Regions from separate parts of the Silvimonas sp. genome, predicted to be linked through region 3. Evidence: predicted binding sites of a transcription regulator. Region 3 holds the regulator's gene; each other region holds the start of a gene.
What was found. The regulator FNR, encoded in region 3, switches genes on or off when oxygen is low (the NO sensors DNR and NnrR bind a similar motif). The targets are predictions, from matches to a motif close to TTGATNNNNATCAA.
Positions count from the first base shown of each region.

Region 1 (5,579 bases), on a different contig from region 3:
GCTTTGCACGTAATCAGTTGCACAACCGATACAGTCACACGATCCCGCATAAAAGACGCTATCTCTTGCTTGTGGCATCAGTAAGAATGGCGGCGTTCAAAAATAAATAAATCGGGATAAGCGTGAAAGCATTGAATTGGGGAGGCAATACCTGTAAACGCAGCGCCGGGATAGGGCGTATTCATTGCAGAATGATTAAGCAATGGCATTTGGTCAGAACAGTGCTGACTTTGTCTGGCGTATTGGCGTTTCTGGCATTAAGTGGCTGTGCCTCCGTGACAACAGGATTGCATCAGACCATTGCAATTGACGCCCAGCAAGGCCAAACCCAGGTAGCCAATGCGCATTGCCTGTTATCCAATAATAAAGGGGAGTGGTGGGTGTATACACCTGCTACCGTGGCGGTGCATCGCTCTTTTGGCAATCTGAAAGTCAAATGCGAGAAGGAAGGCGTTGAACCTGGCCAGCTGGAAGTCGAGTCATCTACCAAAGCCATGGTGTTTGGCAATGTCTTGATCGGCGGGATTATCGGCGCCGCAATTGATACTGCCGACGGTTCTGCTTACGACTACCCAGACCGCATTGTGGTGAATATGGGTAACGCCAACCCCGCTATCCATGTAGACACAAGCAACACCCAGAGTTCGCCCAGCGCCACCACCACGGCGAGCGCGGTGCCTGCACGACCGGCCGCCCCGATAGAAGTCGCGCTGGTCCGCCACGGGCATGCTGGGCAATGGCTGTTGTTATCTACACACGCGCAATGGGATAAAGAATGCCATTCCCGTCCGCCACCCGAAGTGGTGATGATGGGCGTGCCAGAGCATGGGCAAGTGGAAATACGTAAAGCGACTTTCCCGATCCGCAATAATTCGAGCGGCTCTACCGAATGCTTCGGCCTGATGGTTGATGGGGTCGGCGTTTATTATCAGCCGAATTCCGATTTTCATGGCAATGAAACCGTGCGCTACAACGTGAATAGCCGGAAATGTCCTAAAGTTATGGCGGCTGCGGTGACGGTGGAATAAACCACTTTCCATCTAATCAGACGCCACGCCATTGCCGTTCCGGTATTTAGAAAGGGTCTACGGCTGTGATTCGATCCTCGCAGGCGTAGAACCTTTTTGCTTTGGTGCCTTGCTATCGATATGCGTGTTTCAGTCCGCTAAGCAGATTGTCGGCTTTGCCGGCCTGGTATTGTGTGTTGTTTACAATTAAAGTTGATTTTCAGTAAACGAAAACTGTGGATTGAAATTGCGGAATTGAAGTTATTGCGTAATAAAGAAGCGCAAAGATCAACGCCAGAACTCAAGTCAGGTTTGGCCATTTTCACGCCGTTCAATCGTCGTGTTTTTTGTCCGCTTTTTCATTCAATAAACAGTAACGGAACGACGTTTCCCGCCGCTTGGACACGGCCCAACCAGGCAAGACCAGCCGCGTCCGCTATGGTGATGTTTTAAGTCCTCACATGCAGCTGCCATGCACTCAATTTTTCCCTCTCTCAGTTTGATTTTGCTGGCCGTTGCGCTTGCCGGTTGCAGTGCCAGTCAACCCGACGCCATGACTATGGCGTCACCGGGCGCATGTAATGCTGAGCCGGTACAGGCGCTTGTCGGCAAGACCAGCACGCCCGAACTGGTCGAAATGGCGCGTCAGCAATCCGCCTCAAAACTGGTGCGCGTCATCAAACCTGGTGATGCGGTCACGATGGATTTCAACACCCAGCGTTTGAATCTGGATGTTGACGAAGCCGGTGTAATCAAAAAGGCCGCGTGTGGTTAGACCGCTTGCGGCCTGGCGTGCGCTAGCCCGCTATCTCCGACCAGAAGCGATCCAGCCAGTTTTTCTTTTGCCACTTGGGTTGGGCGCCGCGCTGCAAAAAGAAGCTGGAATATCGCTGATCGCCTTCCTGAATGTGGTGGGTAAGCCAGTTGCGCAGAAAATGCAGCAGTTCAAAGGTAATGGCGTCGCCTGCAGCTACCCGTTGCTGAAAGGACTCCAGATCGGAAATCAAGACTTCGTGGTGCTGTTTGTGGTTCTCGTAATCCGGGTAGCCCAGGATACGCATCAGGCTTTCTTCTACGGTGAAGTGGGTCTTGGTGTAGTCGGCCAGCCTTTCCAGCGTGGCAATAGAAGCAGCGCGCCCGTGATGTTGATGGATGGCGACATGTAGTTCGTTAAGCAGGTTCACCAGCACTTTATGTTGTTCATCGATTTCCTGAATCCCTACCGACAAGCCTTCATGCCATTGCACCAGTGGTTCCATGTGACTTTTACTCTCATTTGTCATGACTGCTCATGCTGAGGAGGTGAGGCTAAAAGGACTTTGATCTTGGTCAAAGTGTGGCGGAGACATTGCGGAAACTACCAAGCGTCCAGTCATCATTACGAGAAATCAGCTGCGATGGCGCGCGGGATGCGAGTCAGCCAGGACAGGCTCTGCTGCAAAAAGAGGAAGTGGTGAGGGTAAGGTGTAGGAAATAATCCTTTCTATTTGTGAAAGTAATTTCAGCGGAAAAGGCCATAAAAGCGACAAGCAAGATTGTTTTAGTAAGTTTGTTGCCTCTGTATCGAAAATCAGATGGCATTTTGAAACAGTTCCATATATGGTTTCAGCAATAAAAAGAGCTGTATATAAGTTGTTCTCAGTGTGGAATCAAAATCAACCGGTGCCCGTCATGTCTATCCAGAATCGCCTCCTGCTGTACGTTGGGGTGCTTAACCTCGTCGGCTTTTTCATCGCCTGGACCCTCATTGCCAGCCTGGGCTTGACCGGTGCTGGCGCCATTGTGCTGATCGCCCTGATCACGCTGGCCGCAGTACTGGCCGGGATGTACGCAGCAACAGCCTGGACCTTGCGTCCGCTCAACCAGATGCGCACCGCGCTAACCCAACTGGTGGAAAAGGGCGGCGACCTGAACATGCGCCTGCCTGCCAAAGGCGCGCCAGAACTAGCCGATATCGCCAATGCGTTCAACCATTTTGTGGCTGATCTGCAAGTCACCTTCCGCGAAGTCCAGCGTGATATGGAAAGCCTCTCGCTGGGGCTGAAAGAGCTGACTGGCGTGACCGCGCAACTGGTGAAAGATGCTCACGTGCAGAGTGACTTTGCCTCGGCCTCGGCGGCTGCGGTGGAAGAAATCACTGTCAGCATCAACCAGATTGCCGATAACGCTATCGACGTCGATCACGTGGTGAAAGAAACCACTGACCTCTCAAACCACAGTGCCGAAGCGGTGCTGAGGGTGTCGGATGAAGTCTCGACCATGGCGAAATCCATGGAGCAACTGGGCGTCACCATGGGTGACCTCGGCAAGAATTCGCAAAAGATCGGCACCATCGTGGTGGTGATCAAAGACATCGCCGAACAAACCAATTTGCTGGCACTGAACGCGGCTATTGAAGCTGCCCGTGCCGGTGAACAAGGCCGTGGTTTTGCCGTGGTGGCCGATGAAGTGCGCAAGCTGGCCGAGCGCACGGCCAACGCCACGCTGGAAATCGCCAAGCTGATCGATTCGGTGAACAAAGACACGCGCAATGCCGTGGACAGCATGTCTACCGCCAGCGGCCAGGTGACTGGCAGTGTCGAGAAAGCCGATGTCGCGCGCGAACACATGCTGGAAATCGGCACGCGCATGCAGCACATGGCCGAAGTGGTGCGCGGCATTGCCGACGCCACGCAAGAACAAACTTCCGCCACGACCACCATGGCGCGCTCGTCCGAGCAAATCAACGTGATGAGTCAGGCGTCGGATTCCGCCCTGCAGCAAGCGCGTCGCGCGCTGGAAGGTCTGGATAAACGCGCGCGCGATCTGATGTCGGTGGTGGGCCGTTTCCGCCTTGAAGACATTGAAGTGCTGCACGGCTGGTTTGCGTCCAGCGGTGCGCGCGCGGTGGCTGAAATCAAGATGCGCCTGAACCAGATGGGCCACCACTGGGCCGATATGCACAGCGGTAAAGATGTGCCGGGCATGCTCAAAACTGCCGTTGAAAAAGGCAAGTTGCCGACCGCCGCTGCGTTTGGCGGGGTGAAGATCCAGAACTGGGCAGGCAAAGGTGTGCTGGCTGATCTGGATGAAGTGGCCAGCGAACAAGGCTGGAACCGCATTCTGCCGAGCGTGCTGGATCGCATGATGCAGGCCGAAGGCAAATATGTGGCCGTGCCGCTGGGCGTGGCCCGCGTGAACGTGCTGTGGGTGAACTCCAGCCTGGTCAAGCGCGTGGGTGTGACCCAAGCGCCGACCAGTTGGGATGATTTCTTCGTGCTGTGTGACAAGCTGATGGCCGCCGGGATCACCCCGCTGGCGCACAGCGAAGTGAAGTGGCAAGTAGCCACGCTGTTTGAATCCGTCGTGCTGGGTTTGTGCGGCGCGCAGTTTTATCTGCAGGCATTCAGCAAGCTCGATGCCAGCGCTTTGTCTGGCCCGCAAATGGCGCGCGCGCTGGAAACTTTCCGCCGTCTCAAGCGCTATTGCACACCGGATTCGGTGGGCCGTGAGTGGAATCTGGCGACCATGGACGTGATCAACGGTCGTGCCGCCATGCAGTTGATGGGCGACTGGGTGAAGGGTGAACTGGATGAAGCCAACCGCCGTCCAGGCGAGGATTATCTGTTCTGGGCTGCGCCAACGGTGAACGGTGAATACAGTTTTGCTGCCGATACGCTGACCTTCTTCCGCCAGGACGAGCCGGTGCGTCGTAAAGCGCAGCTGGACTTTGCCCGTCTGCTGGTGAGCCACGAAGGGCAGTTGGCCTACAACAAGCACAAGGGCAGTATTCCGGCGCGTACCGATGTCGATACCAACAAGCTGGATGCCTATGGCCGCGCTTCTTCGCGCGACTTTAGCCAGGCAGCCAGCCGCAACGTGCTCGTACCATCATGGGCACACAATATGGCCGTGCAGGATGATCAGAAAAAGGCGCTGATCGAAGCGGTGGCCGAATTCTGGAGCAACGACAACATGACTCCGGCCGATGGCGCGCGGCGTCTGGCTGCTGCGGTGAACCGTTAAGTGGCCGCCATGTTGATGAATTGGTAGAGAGCAATACTCGAGGCGCTGGCGTGAAAACCCGGCGCCTTGTCGTATCTGCGGTTCTGAATGTCTGGATTGGCAATTGCCATCAACCCACCATTAATCCTCTGGGTAAACGCCGCTGATGACGCTACGTTTCAAACTTTTGTCCGTTGTGTGTTTGATCGGCAATATGCTGAGCAGGTTATGCTTGGCTGCTGCAGCCGATACTTCTGCTCAGCCCTGCCTGAATAACGCGGTCATGCCGTCGTATGAGGAGCAGCGTCTGGTCAATGTGCTGGTCGCGGGCGGAACACCATTTGCCGAGCAGATATTGGCGGCGTCCGGCTTTGCCCAATTTGCCCCACAATTTGCCCAACGCCTGTCTGACTCGGGCAAAGTGACTTCCTTTGACGCTGCCAACGCGCTGGTCAAAGCCTCCGGGATTGCGCTGTGGCAAGCCGCGGTAGATCGGGTGCAGGGTGTGCATGTGACCGGCGATTTGCCGCATAGCGATGATCGCATGCTGTATTGGGCGCGGCTGAAAATGACGCTGGCGTTGCGCCA
Region 1 covers NZ_JARLJK010000065.1:21,991-27,569, reverse strand. The annotation lists gene P4L78_RS07915 (hypothetical protein) at 192-1,028, shown strand; gene P4L78_RS07910 (I78 family peptidase inhibitor) at 1,480-1,782, shown strand; gene P4L78_RS07905 (bacteriohemerythrin) at 1,805-2,290, opposite strand; gene P4L78_RS07900 (extracellular solute-binding protein) at 2,679-5,012, shown strand; gene P4L78_RS07895 (hypothetical protein) at 5,224-5,579, shown strand, end outside.
Region 1: the regulator FNR is predicted to act here: its motif matches at 2,327-2,340, upstream of P4L78_RS07905 (bacteriohemerythrin).

Region 2 (5,579 bases), 100 kb from region 3:
GAATGACTTGGGTGATGATCTGAAGTTTGTGCTGATCGTGTCAAAAGCCACGCTGGTTCGCGGTGCGGAAGCCGGCATCGTGGTCGGCAGCTCAAACGAACAGAAATGCGAGCGCTGCTGGCATTACACCCCAACCACCGGCAGCCATGCTGAGCATCCAGGCCTGTGCGCACGTTGCGTAGATAATCTGTTTGGCAATGGCGAGGTTCGCGCACATGCGTAAGTGGCTTCTGATCGCGCTAGCGGTCATCGTGCTGGACCAGATCACCAAATTGCTCATTCAGTCGCATCTGCAATTTGGCGAGATGGTCTCGCTTATTCCTGGCTGTTTCAGCTTTACACTGACCTATAACATGGGCGCGGCGTTTTCGTTTCTGGCTAATGCTGGCGGCTGGCAACGGCATTTCTTTACCGTGCTGGCGCTGGCTGTGTCGGTATTCATTATCGTCACACTGAAAAAGCATCATCAGCAAACGCGTTTTTCAATGGCACTGGCGCTGATTCTGGGTGGCGCACTGGGCAACGTGATTGATCGCGTGTCTTATGGCCATGTAATTGATTTTATTCTGGTTTACTGGAAGAACTGGTATTACCCAGCTTTCAATATCGCCGATTCTGCGATTTGCATTGGCGCAGTATTGCTGGTGCTCGATTCGATTGCGCGCCCGCAAACCTCCAGGGAAAAGCCGCTATGACCATGCAAATCATTCTTGCCAATCCGCGCGGGTTTTGTGCGGGTGTGGACCGGGCCATTGCCATTGTCGAACGAGCGCTGGAGAAATACGGCGCGCCGATTTACGTGCGGCACGAAGTGGTTCACAACAAATACGTCATTGAAGACCTGAAAAAGAAAGGCGCGATTTTTGTTGAAGAACTGGCCGAAGTACCTTCGGGCAACACGGTGATCTTCTCGGCTCACGGCGTTTCGCAGGCCGTGCGCCGCGAGGCGGAAAGCCGCGGCTTGAACGTGTACGACGCCACCTGCCCGCTGGTGACCAAGGTCCATCTGGAGGTCAAACGCCTGCGCGAGCAGGACTATGAAATCGTCATGATCGGCCACAAAGGTCACCCGGAAGTGGAAGGCACCATGGGCCAATCCGGCGGCGGCATGTATCTGGTGGAAGATCCGCAAGATGTGGCCGAGTTGCAGGTGGCTGCTCCGGAAAAACTGGCCTACGTCACCCAGACCACGCTGTCGGTGGATGACGCGCAAGTGGTCATCAACGCCCTGCGCACACGCTTCCCGCAGATCGTCGGCCCGAAGAAAGACGACATCTGTTACGCCACGCAAAACCGCCAGGATGCAGTCAAGCAACTGGCGCGGGATGTGGATGTGCTGATCGTGGTTGGCTCACCCAATAGTTCGAACTCCAACCGCTTGCGCGAAGTTGGCACCACATTGGGCATTGATGCCTACATGGTCGACAACGAAAGCGAACTCAAACAAGAATGGTTCGACAACAAGACTCGCGTGGGTTTGACCGCTGGGGCATCGGCACCGGAGGTGTTGGTGCAGCAAGTGGTCAGTCGCATCCAGGCATTTGGCGCTGAGTCGGTCGTACCCATGGACGGACTGGAAGAAAACATCGTCTTCTCGCTACCCAAAGGTTTGGCCTGACACAGGCTGGCGCTCACCATAATCCAGAAAAACGCCGCTCACCCGGCGTTTTTTTGTTGGCTAGCCAGGCGGGCCTATTTTCATTTGTAAGAAACCGGGCGTTTTCGAGCCCGAATCGGTACAATTGCCGCCACCATGAATGATATTGCCAGCGCGCCCTGCTTTCATTGCGGCGAGCCCGTTCCCCGTAATCTGGATCTACCCATTCTCTATCGGGAAATCCCGCGCCCTGCCTGTTGCGCTGGCTGCCAGGCTGTCGCGCAAAGCATTATCGACGCCGGCTTGGGTGACTATTACGAACAACGTGAAAAAGCCGCTGATCGCGCCCAGCCTCTGCCGACCGAAATGCAGGAACGCCTGCGGTTATATGACGATCCGGATCTGCAGCATGGCTTTGTCATCAACCAGCCGGGCGAAATCCGTGAGGCGTCGCTGCTGATCGACGGCATCACCTGTGCCGCCTGCGTCTGGCTCAACGAACGGCAGATCGGCAAGCTGCCCGGTGTGCAAGATGTTGCCATCAACTACACCACCCACCGTGCCCGAGTAACCTGGGATAACAGCAAGGTCAAGCTCTCGCAGATTCTGCAAGCTATTGCCGGGATAGGCTATCGCGCCCAGCCATATGATCGCTCCCGCCAGGAAGCCGCTGCCGACAAGGCGCGCAAATCGGCCCTGTTCCGGCTCTGGGTGGCGGGCCTCTCTATGATGCAGGTCATGATGTTTACCGTGCCGGTGTACATCAACGGCACTGCCGATATCGCGCCGCAATGGCTGTCGCTGCTGTATTGGGCCGAGTTCCTGATGACATTGCCGGTTGTGCTGTATTCCAGCTGGCCGTTTTACGTATCAAGTTGGCGCGATCTGCGCCGTGGTCGCGCGGGTATGGATTTACCCATTACCATCGGCGTGCTGGCCGCCTTTGCCGCAAGTACGCTCGCGCTGTTGACCAGGCGCGGCGATGTCTATTTTGATTCAGTGTCGATGTTTGTGTTCTTGCTGCTGACTGGGCGTTACCTGGAAAGCCGTGCGCGCAGTCGCGCCAGCGCCGCGCTGGATGAGCTTGCGGGCATGTTGCCGGCCTTTGCTCATCGCCAGGTCGCACCGGGTTATACGCAGCTCGAAGAGGTCGCCGTAGTTCACGTGCGTGCGGGTGACCGTATTCTGGTTAAGCCGGGTGAAACCATTCCGGCTGACGGGGTGGTACTGGATGGGCGCAGCGATGTAAACGAGTCGCTACTGACTGGCGAAAGCGCGCCCATTGGCAAAGCACCGGCGCAAATGGCCACTGCCGGTACCGTTAACCTGACTTCCCCTCTGCTCATCGAAGCAACCCGCGTCGGGGAAGGTACCAGGCTAGCGGGAATCGTCCGCCTGCTTGATCGCGCGCTAGCCGAAAAACCCCGAGTTGCCCGCATAGCCGACCGCGTTGCAGGTATTTTTGTGACGCTGCTGCTGCTGGCTGCGATGGGTGCCTGGTGGTATTGGCACGTACATGATCCGGTACATGCCCTGCCCATCGCCATTGCCGTACTGGTTATCTCTTGCCCCTGTGCACTATCCCTGGCAACGCCAGCGGCCTTGACGGCAACGACCGGCCATCTAGCGCGGCGCGGCCTGCTGATCACCCGTGGTCACACGCTGGAGGCGATGGTGGGCATAACCGATATCGTGTTTGATAAAACCGGCACGCTGACGCTCGGCCAACCCAAGGTGGTCGCAATGGAGGCTTACTCCGGCGACGCAGTTTCGGCTCAACACATTGCAGCAGCGCTGGAAGCCCAATCCGAACACCCGCTGGCCCGCGCCCTTATCGCTGCTACCCCCCTTCACGCCACCAATGTCGCCAATCATCCCGGCGGCGGTTTGACCGGCAATATCGAGGGTATCCGGTATGCGATCGGCAATCGGGAATTTGCTGCAACCCAATGCAACGCAGTGCCTCCCTCGCCTGCCGGCAATCCAGGGCGCGGAACTGAAATCTGGCTAGTCAGCGAACAAGCCTGGTTGGCGCGTTTTGAGTTGGCCGATAGTGCACGCGCTGAGGCCGCCGACACCATCAAGTCTTTGCTCGCCCGCGGCTATCAGCTACATCTATTGAGTGGCGACAACGAAGTCGCTGCGGGCCGCTTGGCCGGCGAATTGTCTATTATGCAATGGCGAGCAAATGCCTCACCCGAAGACAAATTGACTTATATCCGTGATCTGCAACAACAAGGTCGCAAGGTTTTGATGGTGGGCGATGGCGTAAACGATGCGCCGGTTCTAGCGCTAGCCAATGTTTCAGTCGCAATGGGGTCCGGCGTTGATGTGGCCCAAGCTACCGGCGATGCCGTTCTTTATGATTGCCGACTTGATCACCTGCCATTCGCCTTGTCGCTGGCGCTGAAAACGCGCAGCATCATCCGGCAGAATCTGACTTGGGCACTGGTTTATAACGTTGTGGCTTTACCGCTGGCGATTTGCGGCCTGGTAACGCCTTGGTTGGCCAGCTTGGGAATGGCGCTCAGTTCATTGCTGGTGGTGGCCAACGCGATTCGACTGGCCGCACCTTTCTCTTTGCAGCGCAACAAGAAACGGGTTTCAAACCAGGGAATTAACTAATGGAAAGCCTGTATCTGTTAATCCCGCTTTCCGTTGTACTGGTGTTCTTGATCGGCATTCTGTTTTGGTGGTGCATGCGCAATGGCCAGTTTGATGATCTGGAAGGTCCAGCACACCGTATTTTGCAAGATGACGACAGCCCGGATGCCGCATCGCCGCAAAATAAGGTTGAAAACCAAAAAAACAACTGACTGATTGACTGGCGGCGCGCTAAAATACCGCCCGACCAAGGCTGGGTTTGATACGCGTCAATGCTGCGTATACATCCCGCCAGCTACATTTCAGAATCACTACTAATACGCATAATGCATAAAACAGGTTTTAACCTGTTCGCCCTGCTTTCATGGGCACGCATTCAAAGATTTACCTTTGCTGTTTTGGAGCTTTCTCGGAGCGCTTTATGGAAAACCAAGCCACATACAATTACAAAGTGGTGCGGCAATTTGCCATCATGACCGTCGTGTGGGGTATCGTCGGTATGTTGGTAGGTGTCGTCATTGCATCTCAGCTTGCATGGCCGGAGTTGAATTTCGGTCCTTACTTCCACTTCGGACGCTTGCGGGCGCTCCACACCAGCGCGGTGATTTTCGCGTTTGGCGGCAGTGGCCTTTTTGCTACTTCGTATTACGTGGTTCAGCGCACCTGTAACGTGCGGCTGTTCAGCGACAAGCTGGCCGCTTTTACTTTCTGGGGCTGGCAAGTCGTCATCGTGGCTTGTGCCATCACCTACCCGCTCGGCATTACTTTCAACAAGGAATATGCCGAGATGGAATGGCCTATCAAGCTGTTGATCGCCGTGGTCTGGGTTACCTATGCCGTGGTGTTCTTCGGCACACTGGCCAAGCGCAAGGTCAAGCATATTTACGTGGCAAACTGGTTCTACGGTGGCTTCATTCTGGCCGTAGCGCTGCTGCACATTGTGAATAGCGCGTTTGTACCGGTCAGCATGTGGAAGTCCTACTCGGTGTACGCCGGTGCTGTGGATGCCATGGTGCAATGGTGGTACGGCCACAACGCCGTGGGCTTTTTCCTGACCGCAGGCTTCCTGGGCATGATGTATTACTTTGTGCCTAAACAAGCCGGTCGCCCGATCTACTCGTATCGCCTGTCAGTGGTTCACTTCTGGGCGCTGATCTTCACCTATATGTGGGCTGGCCCTCACCATCTGCATTACACCGCTCTGCCAGACTGGACCCAGTCGCTGGGTATGGTGTTCTCGTTGATTCTGCTGGCGCCAAGCTGGGGTGGCATGATCAACGGCATCATGACGCTGTCCGGTGCGTGGCACAAACTGCGTACTGACCCTATCCTGAAGTTCCTGATCACAGCCCTGTCGTTCTACGGTATGTCCACCTTC
Region 2 covers NZ_JARLJK010000122.1:460,572-466,150, reverse strand. The annotation lists gene ileS (isoleucine--tRNA ligase) at 1-223, shown strand, start outside; gene lspA (signal peptidase II) at 216-695, shown strand; gene ispH (4-hydroxy-3-methylbut-2-enyl diphosphate reductase) at 692-1,618, shown strand; gene P4L78_RS14865 (heavy metal translocating P-type ATPase) at 1,754-4,222, shown strand; gene ccoS (cbb3-type cytochrome oxidase assembly protein CcoS) at 4,222-4,413, shown strand; gene ccoN (cytochrome-c oxidase, cbb3-type subunit I) at 4,623-5,579, shown strand, end outside.
Region 2: the regulator FNR is predicted to act here: its motif matches at 4,461-4,474, upstream of ccoN (cytochrome-c oxidase, cbb3-type subunit I).

Region 3 (5,579 bases):
GTTCAGGCCTTCTTTCTGCAGCGTTTCCAGGACGCCATAACCATCCAGATCTGGCATGGTCAGGTCAAGAAACATCACATCAGCCTTTCCATTTCTGTAAGCTTCAAGCGCTTCGAGACCATTGCTGGCCTGGGTGATTTCCACATCCCATTGCGGCGGCAACGCTTTGATCAGCATTTTGCGTGCGATAGTGGAATCGTCGACAACGAGGATCGGCGTGGGCATGCTGGGTTTTGACCTATTCAACGATGCTAAAGGCATAAGCTGACAGATTTTAGTTCAGTTACGTTGCACTGAATAGTCTGTCAAAGGACTATATGACTAAATAGCAGCAGTGAAACCAGGCGCCAGATACCAAACGACACAAATAACAATCCTGCCACAAGCCTGACCAAAGGCTTGCGCAACAGAAGGTTTGCACGCCCCGCCGCCTGGCCAATCAACAACAGGTTTGGCAGTGTTCCCAGCCCAAAGGCAAGCATTATCAGGGCCCCTCGAACGACACTGCCGCTAGCCAAAGCTGACAAGCTTGCGGTGTAGACCAAGCCGCAAGGCAACCAGCCCCATAGGCCACCGATAATAAACGTGTCTCGCCAGTGCCTGACAGGCAAGCGACGCGCCAGTAAGGGCTGAATTTTTCGCCAGACGGGCCGACCAACGGTTTCCAGCCGAGTCACCCAGGTCGACCATCCAGCCAGATACAAGCCCACCGCAATCAATAGCAGGTTGGCCAGTACAAACAGGACTACCTTGATCGACTGCAGCGAAACAAGCGCCGGCAACGAACCAATGGCACCAACCAAAGCCCCGATCAGCGCGTAACCGCCAATCCGGCCCAGATTAAAACCGAGGTGATAACGCAAGCGCGGACCTGGCGGCAACTGCAGGCTGAATGCAGCAACCACCCCGCCGCACATACCAAAGCAGTGACCACCGCCCAGCAGGCCGGCCACGAAAAAAGCAAGAAGGTCAAAATCGTGCAAATCAGAACCCTGGCAAAGAAAACAATCTGCGGCGGCCTCAAGGCCAGCCGCCACGGCGCGTTGCACGCCGCATGCCGGTCTGAGCTTACCTTAAACCAGGCGCGAATAGCTCGCTGCGGTGGTCTTCTCGCGCAGATGACGGTCGAACACCATCGCAATGGAACGGATCAGCATGCGTCCTTTAGGCGTGACCTCAATGCCCTCTTCGCTCAACTGCAACAAGCCGTCCTGCTCCATCTGTGACAGCCGCCCCATTTCGGGGGCGAAGTAGGTTTTGAAATCCAGTAACCAGGCGGTTTCAATCTGTCCAAAATTGAGGTTAAAGCGACACATTAATCCGTGAATTACCGAACGGCGCAGCAAGTCATCCATATTCAAAATATACCCGCGCTCAATTGGCAATTGATTACGATCGAGCATCTCGTAATACTCATCGATATTTTTTGAATTCTGAAAATACCCGGCCCCAACCTTACCAATTCCGGATACACCAAATGCCAGCAAATCAGATTCCGCGTAAGTTGAATAACCCTGGAAATTACGCTGCAAAGTACCACGGCGCTGGGCAATGGAAAGATCATCATCCGGCAATGCAAAGTGATCCATGCCGATATAAACGTAACCAGCGGCAGTCAATTTGTCGATGGCTGCATGCAGTATATCCAGCTTGGCCGATGAGTCGGGCAATGCGGCCGTATCAATGCGTCGTTGCGGCTTGAAGCGCTCAGGCAAATGGGCGTAATTATAAAGCGCAATGCGGTCTGGATGGATGTCCAGCACCCGGTCGATGGTTTGCATGACACTAGCTACAGACTGGAACGGCAGGCCATAGATCAAGTCGATACTGACTGAACGAAACCCGGAAGCGCGCGCGGCGTCAATCACCTTGCGGGTCTGCTCTTCACTCTGAATCCGGTTAACGGCGCGCTGCACTTTCTCGTCAAAGTCCTGAACGCCAACACTCACCCGGTTAAAACCCGTTTCAGCCAGCAACGCTATTTTTGATAATTCAAGTTTGCGCGGATCAATTTCGATTGAATATTCGCCATCCGTCAGAATGTCGAAATTATCATTAATTGCGCGCATTAAAGTGGCTAGTTGGGTTTCCGGCAAAAAAGTCGGTGTACCACCCCCAAAGTGGATCTGGCCAACCTTCATTCGGTATGGCAATATATTTACGTGAAGCTGTATTTCTTTTTGTAGATACTCTGTATATTTAACTGCCTGCGATTCATCTTTGGTAATCACTTTATTGCAAGCGCAGTAATAGCAAATCGTATTGCAAAACGGCAGATGAAAATATAAAGAAGCAGGCTTGTCCGCCTCACCTACACGCGAATGCAACAGCATCTCGCGATAATCGGCAGTTTCAAGCTCGGCAAATCGGTCTGCGGTGGGATAAGACGTGTAGCGAGGGCCTTTGCCATCGTAGCGCTCGACAAGAGATCGATCGAATTCGACCTGCTGGATCAACGGTGTTGTATGCATTTGTCCTACCCCTAAAACACAGGGTAAAGATTTTGCCTACATCTGGGACATAGTTACTTGATCCAAATCAATACGACTCGCATGATGCTAGCATCTACTGCGAGGATACGTGACCTGGCTCAATAAGCGGCACAGAATTCGATGAAGCGGCACACAGGATTGTGTAAGGGTGCCGCTGCAATGGCGTAAAAATTTCAAGTCATAGTGGAACAACATCATGCTGTCACCAATTCAGTTACGCGAAACCGGCCTCAAGCAACTGCGGCACGCCTGCTCAAATTGCAGTTTGCGTGAACTGTGTCTGCCCATTGGCTTGTCGCCCGAAGAAATGCGACAAGTTGATCAATTGGTCAGCCAGGGCCGCCCCATCAAGCGCGGCGAAGCACTCTACCGTGCCGGTGAGCCGTTCCATGCACTCTATGCAGTGCGCCTCGGCTTCTTCAAAACCAGCATCGTTTCTGAAGATGGTCGCGAACAAGTGACCGGTTTTCACATGAATGGTGAGTTGATGGGCATGGATGCAATCAGCACCGACCATCACACTTGTGACGCAGTTGCGTTGGAAGATAGCGAAGTATGCGAACTGCCCTTTGCTGAAATCGAATCCATGTCGCGCCGTATTCCCAACCTGCAACGCCATCTTTACAAGATGATGAGCCGCGAAATCGTCCGCGATCATGGCGTAATGCTGCTGTTGGGCAATATGAAGGCAGAGGAACGGATTGCTGCGTTCTTGCTCAATCTCTCGCAGCGCTTTGCCTTACGTGGCTATTCGCACAGCAGCTTTCATCTGCGCATGACGCGCGAAGAAATCGGCAGCTACCTCGGCCTGAAGCTGGAAACGGTAAGCAGAACCTTATCGCGCTTCCAGGACAATGGTCTGATTCGAGTACAGAACAGGCTCATCGAACTGAAAGACACCGAAGGCTTGAAACAATTGATGAACAACTGTCAAAGCAATTGACTGCCTGATTCCAATGCTCACGCAAGTTTGCCTGGTTGCCCCAGCGGCGCTCGCATCCTCCATCCTTGGCCGCCTGGCGCGATCAGGATTGGGGGTGCCGGTATTTCCGGCAGAAACTCCAACTGCTTTGCCGCCTGCACCCACCCCCGACAGCACGTTGGTGTTGGTGAACCCGCAAGGGCTCGCGGAATATCTGGCATGGAAAAGCCAAGCCGATGCACAGGGCTGGCATCTGCTGGATATAGCCGGCAACTTGCAAAACCCCCTCGGGCAAATCTACGGCTGGATGCTCGCTGTCGGTGCAAAGCACAGTGACCTTGCAATAGCCGAACCCATCATTGCAGCGTTGTCGCCAGCCCTGCCCAACGCATGGCTTCACGCAGGCGGCCCCGGGGCTGGCGCGTTTTTGCAGACCGCAAGCGGTGCCTGCCTAATGCAGTCTGGAGAGGTCTGGTTGTGGTTACAGCGCGCGTTGCAGCAACCCGGCAGCACGCCGTTTGATCTGCAGTCTTGGCAATACCTGGTTCACGGCGGTTTTGAGAAGCTGCAGCGAGAGGCGCGGGATTACCTGGCCCTCGACACCGAGCCGTTCACTCCATGGCACGCCGCGCAAAGTGGCCTCTTGCTCCAAGGTAGCTCTAATGCACTGGCGAGGGAGCTAGCACAGTGGCTGCTGATACTCCCAGTCGTCCCAAGCCCGTCCGCCGCAACCGCGTCCTGACACTTCAACAGCACAAGGCTAAGCCAGTATCGGTGGTGCGTTGGCAAAAAAAATGGCCCTCGTCAGAGGGCCATAATCGCAATCGGCAGATATGCGCTTTGAAACGTTAAAACATTTGCTCAAGCAGCTTTGCGACGACCGTTCGCCGCAGGCGCTGCTTTAGTCACATTCTGTACTACAGTGGCAACCCACTCTTCGCTCTGCTTGCGCGCAGCGGCTACTGTTGTGCCATAAGCGTCCAGCGAAGCCGCTACGCCATTGCGCAACACTTTGATGCCTTCGGCACCGGCGGGCGCTTGATCAGCGAATGCGTCAAATCCGGAAAGCACCTCATCGCCAGATTTTTTGACTTGCTGTTCGACCAATTCGCTCAAGGCCTGTTGGGTTGCTTGCGCAATGCCAATGGATTCACGCCATGCGGCAGTGGCTTTTTCAATTAGCGGCTCGACCAGGCCACGCTGTAATGCCAAAGCACCTTGCACATCTTTGGTCTGCGAGAAGGCTTTGATCGCCTCAACGTTATCGGCAGCCACAGTCTTGGCAAAGCCCAGCTGCACGCCCCACAAACGCTCCGCACCGGCCAGAAAGGTCTGTGCGTAATTCAAGGACCGCTCGATCCCGACTTGTTGAGCGCGGGAAAACTCTTCGGCAAAACGGTTGGAACCAAACGTCATGATCTTTCCTTTAGGATTTGTGCAACGCAACATCTGGAAGCATTGTGGCAGAACGCCGATACATGTCAATGCAATATTTGTGCGGCGCACAAAATAATCTTCAGACGAAAAAAAACGACCCTCAGGTCGTTTTTTTAATCCGGTGGCTGAACCACCAACTCACGCGCGGGGAGACTCCCCATTACGCCTTGGTATCTACCGCGTTGCCCAGATTAGTCGGGTTGTTATATTGCGGCACCGGCGGTAATGCCTGCAGCAAGCTCAGCGCTGCCGAGGCCTGCGCGTCGTTGGCTTTTTTCATTACCCCGACGCCAACAGCCACGTTGGTCGCTGCGGGTTGCAGAACCAGAGAATTAAGCAAGCTGCTTGCCGTTGATGCAGAAGATGCGGAATCCATAAAACACTCCCATTGATATCAACAACATAACGTAACTTTGGCCACCGGGCAAGCCAGAGGGATCCCACACGCGCACTCCTCGGGGCATGCCTGGCACGGCGAGGGGTGATAGAATCGGCGCTATGAATACCCCTGCATTTATCCATCTCCGCCTGCACTCCGAATTCTCTGTAACCGACGGCATCGTGCGCATTGACGACGCGGTAAGTCATGCCAAAGCGTTAGGCATGCCCGCTGTTGCCGTATCGGATCTGATGAACCTGTTTGGCATGGTCAAGTTGTATAAGTCCTGCCGCAGCGCCGGTCTCAAGCCCATTGTGGCGCTGGATACATGGATCGAAAACGAAGAAGA
Region 3 covers NZ_JARLJK010000122.1:357,210-362,788, reverse strand. The annotation lists gene P4L78_RS14390 (response regulator) at 1-225, opposite strand, end outside; gene P4L78_RS14385 (sulfite exporter TauE/SafE family protein) at 306-1,049, opposite strand; gene hemN (oxygen-independent coproporphyrinogen III oxidase) at 1,074-2,471, opposite strand; gene fnr (fumarate/nitrate reduction transcriptional regulator Fnr) at 2,689-3,435, shown strand; gene P4L78_RS14370 (hypothetical protein) at 3,449-4,156, shown strand; gene P4L78_RS14365 (phasin family protein) at 4,276-4,830, opposite strand; gene P4L78_RS14360 (YjfB family protein) at 5,012-5,227, opposite strand; gene dnaE (DNA polymerase III subunit alpha) at 5,350-5,579, shown strand, end outside.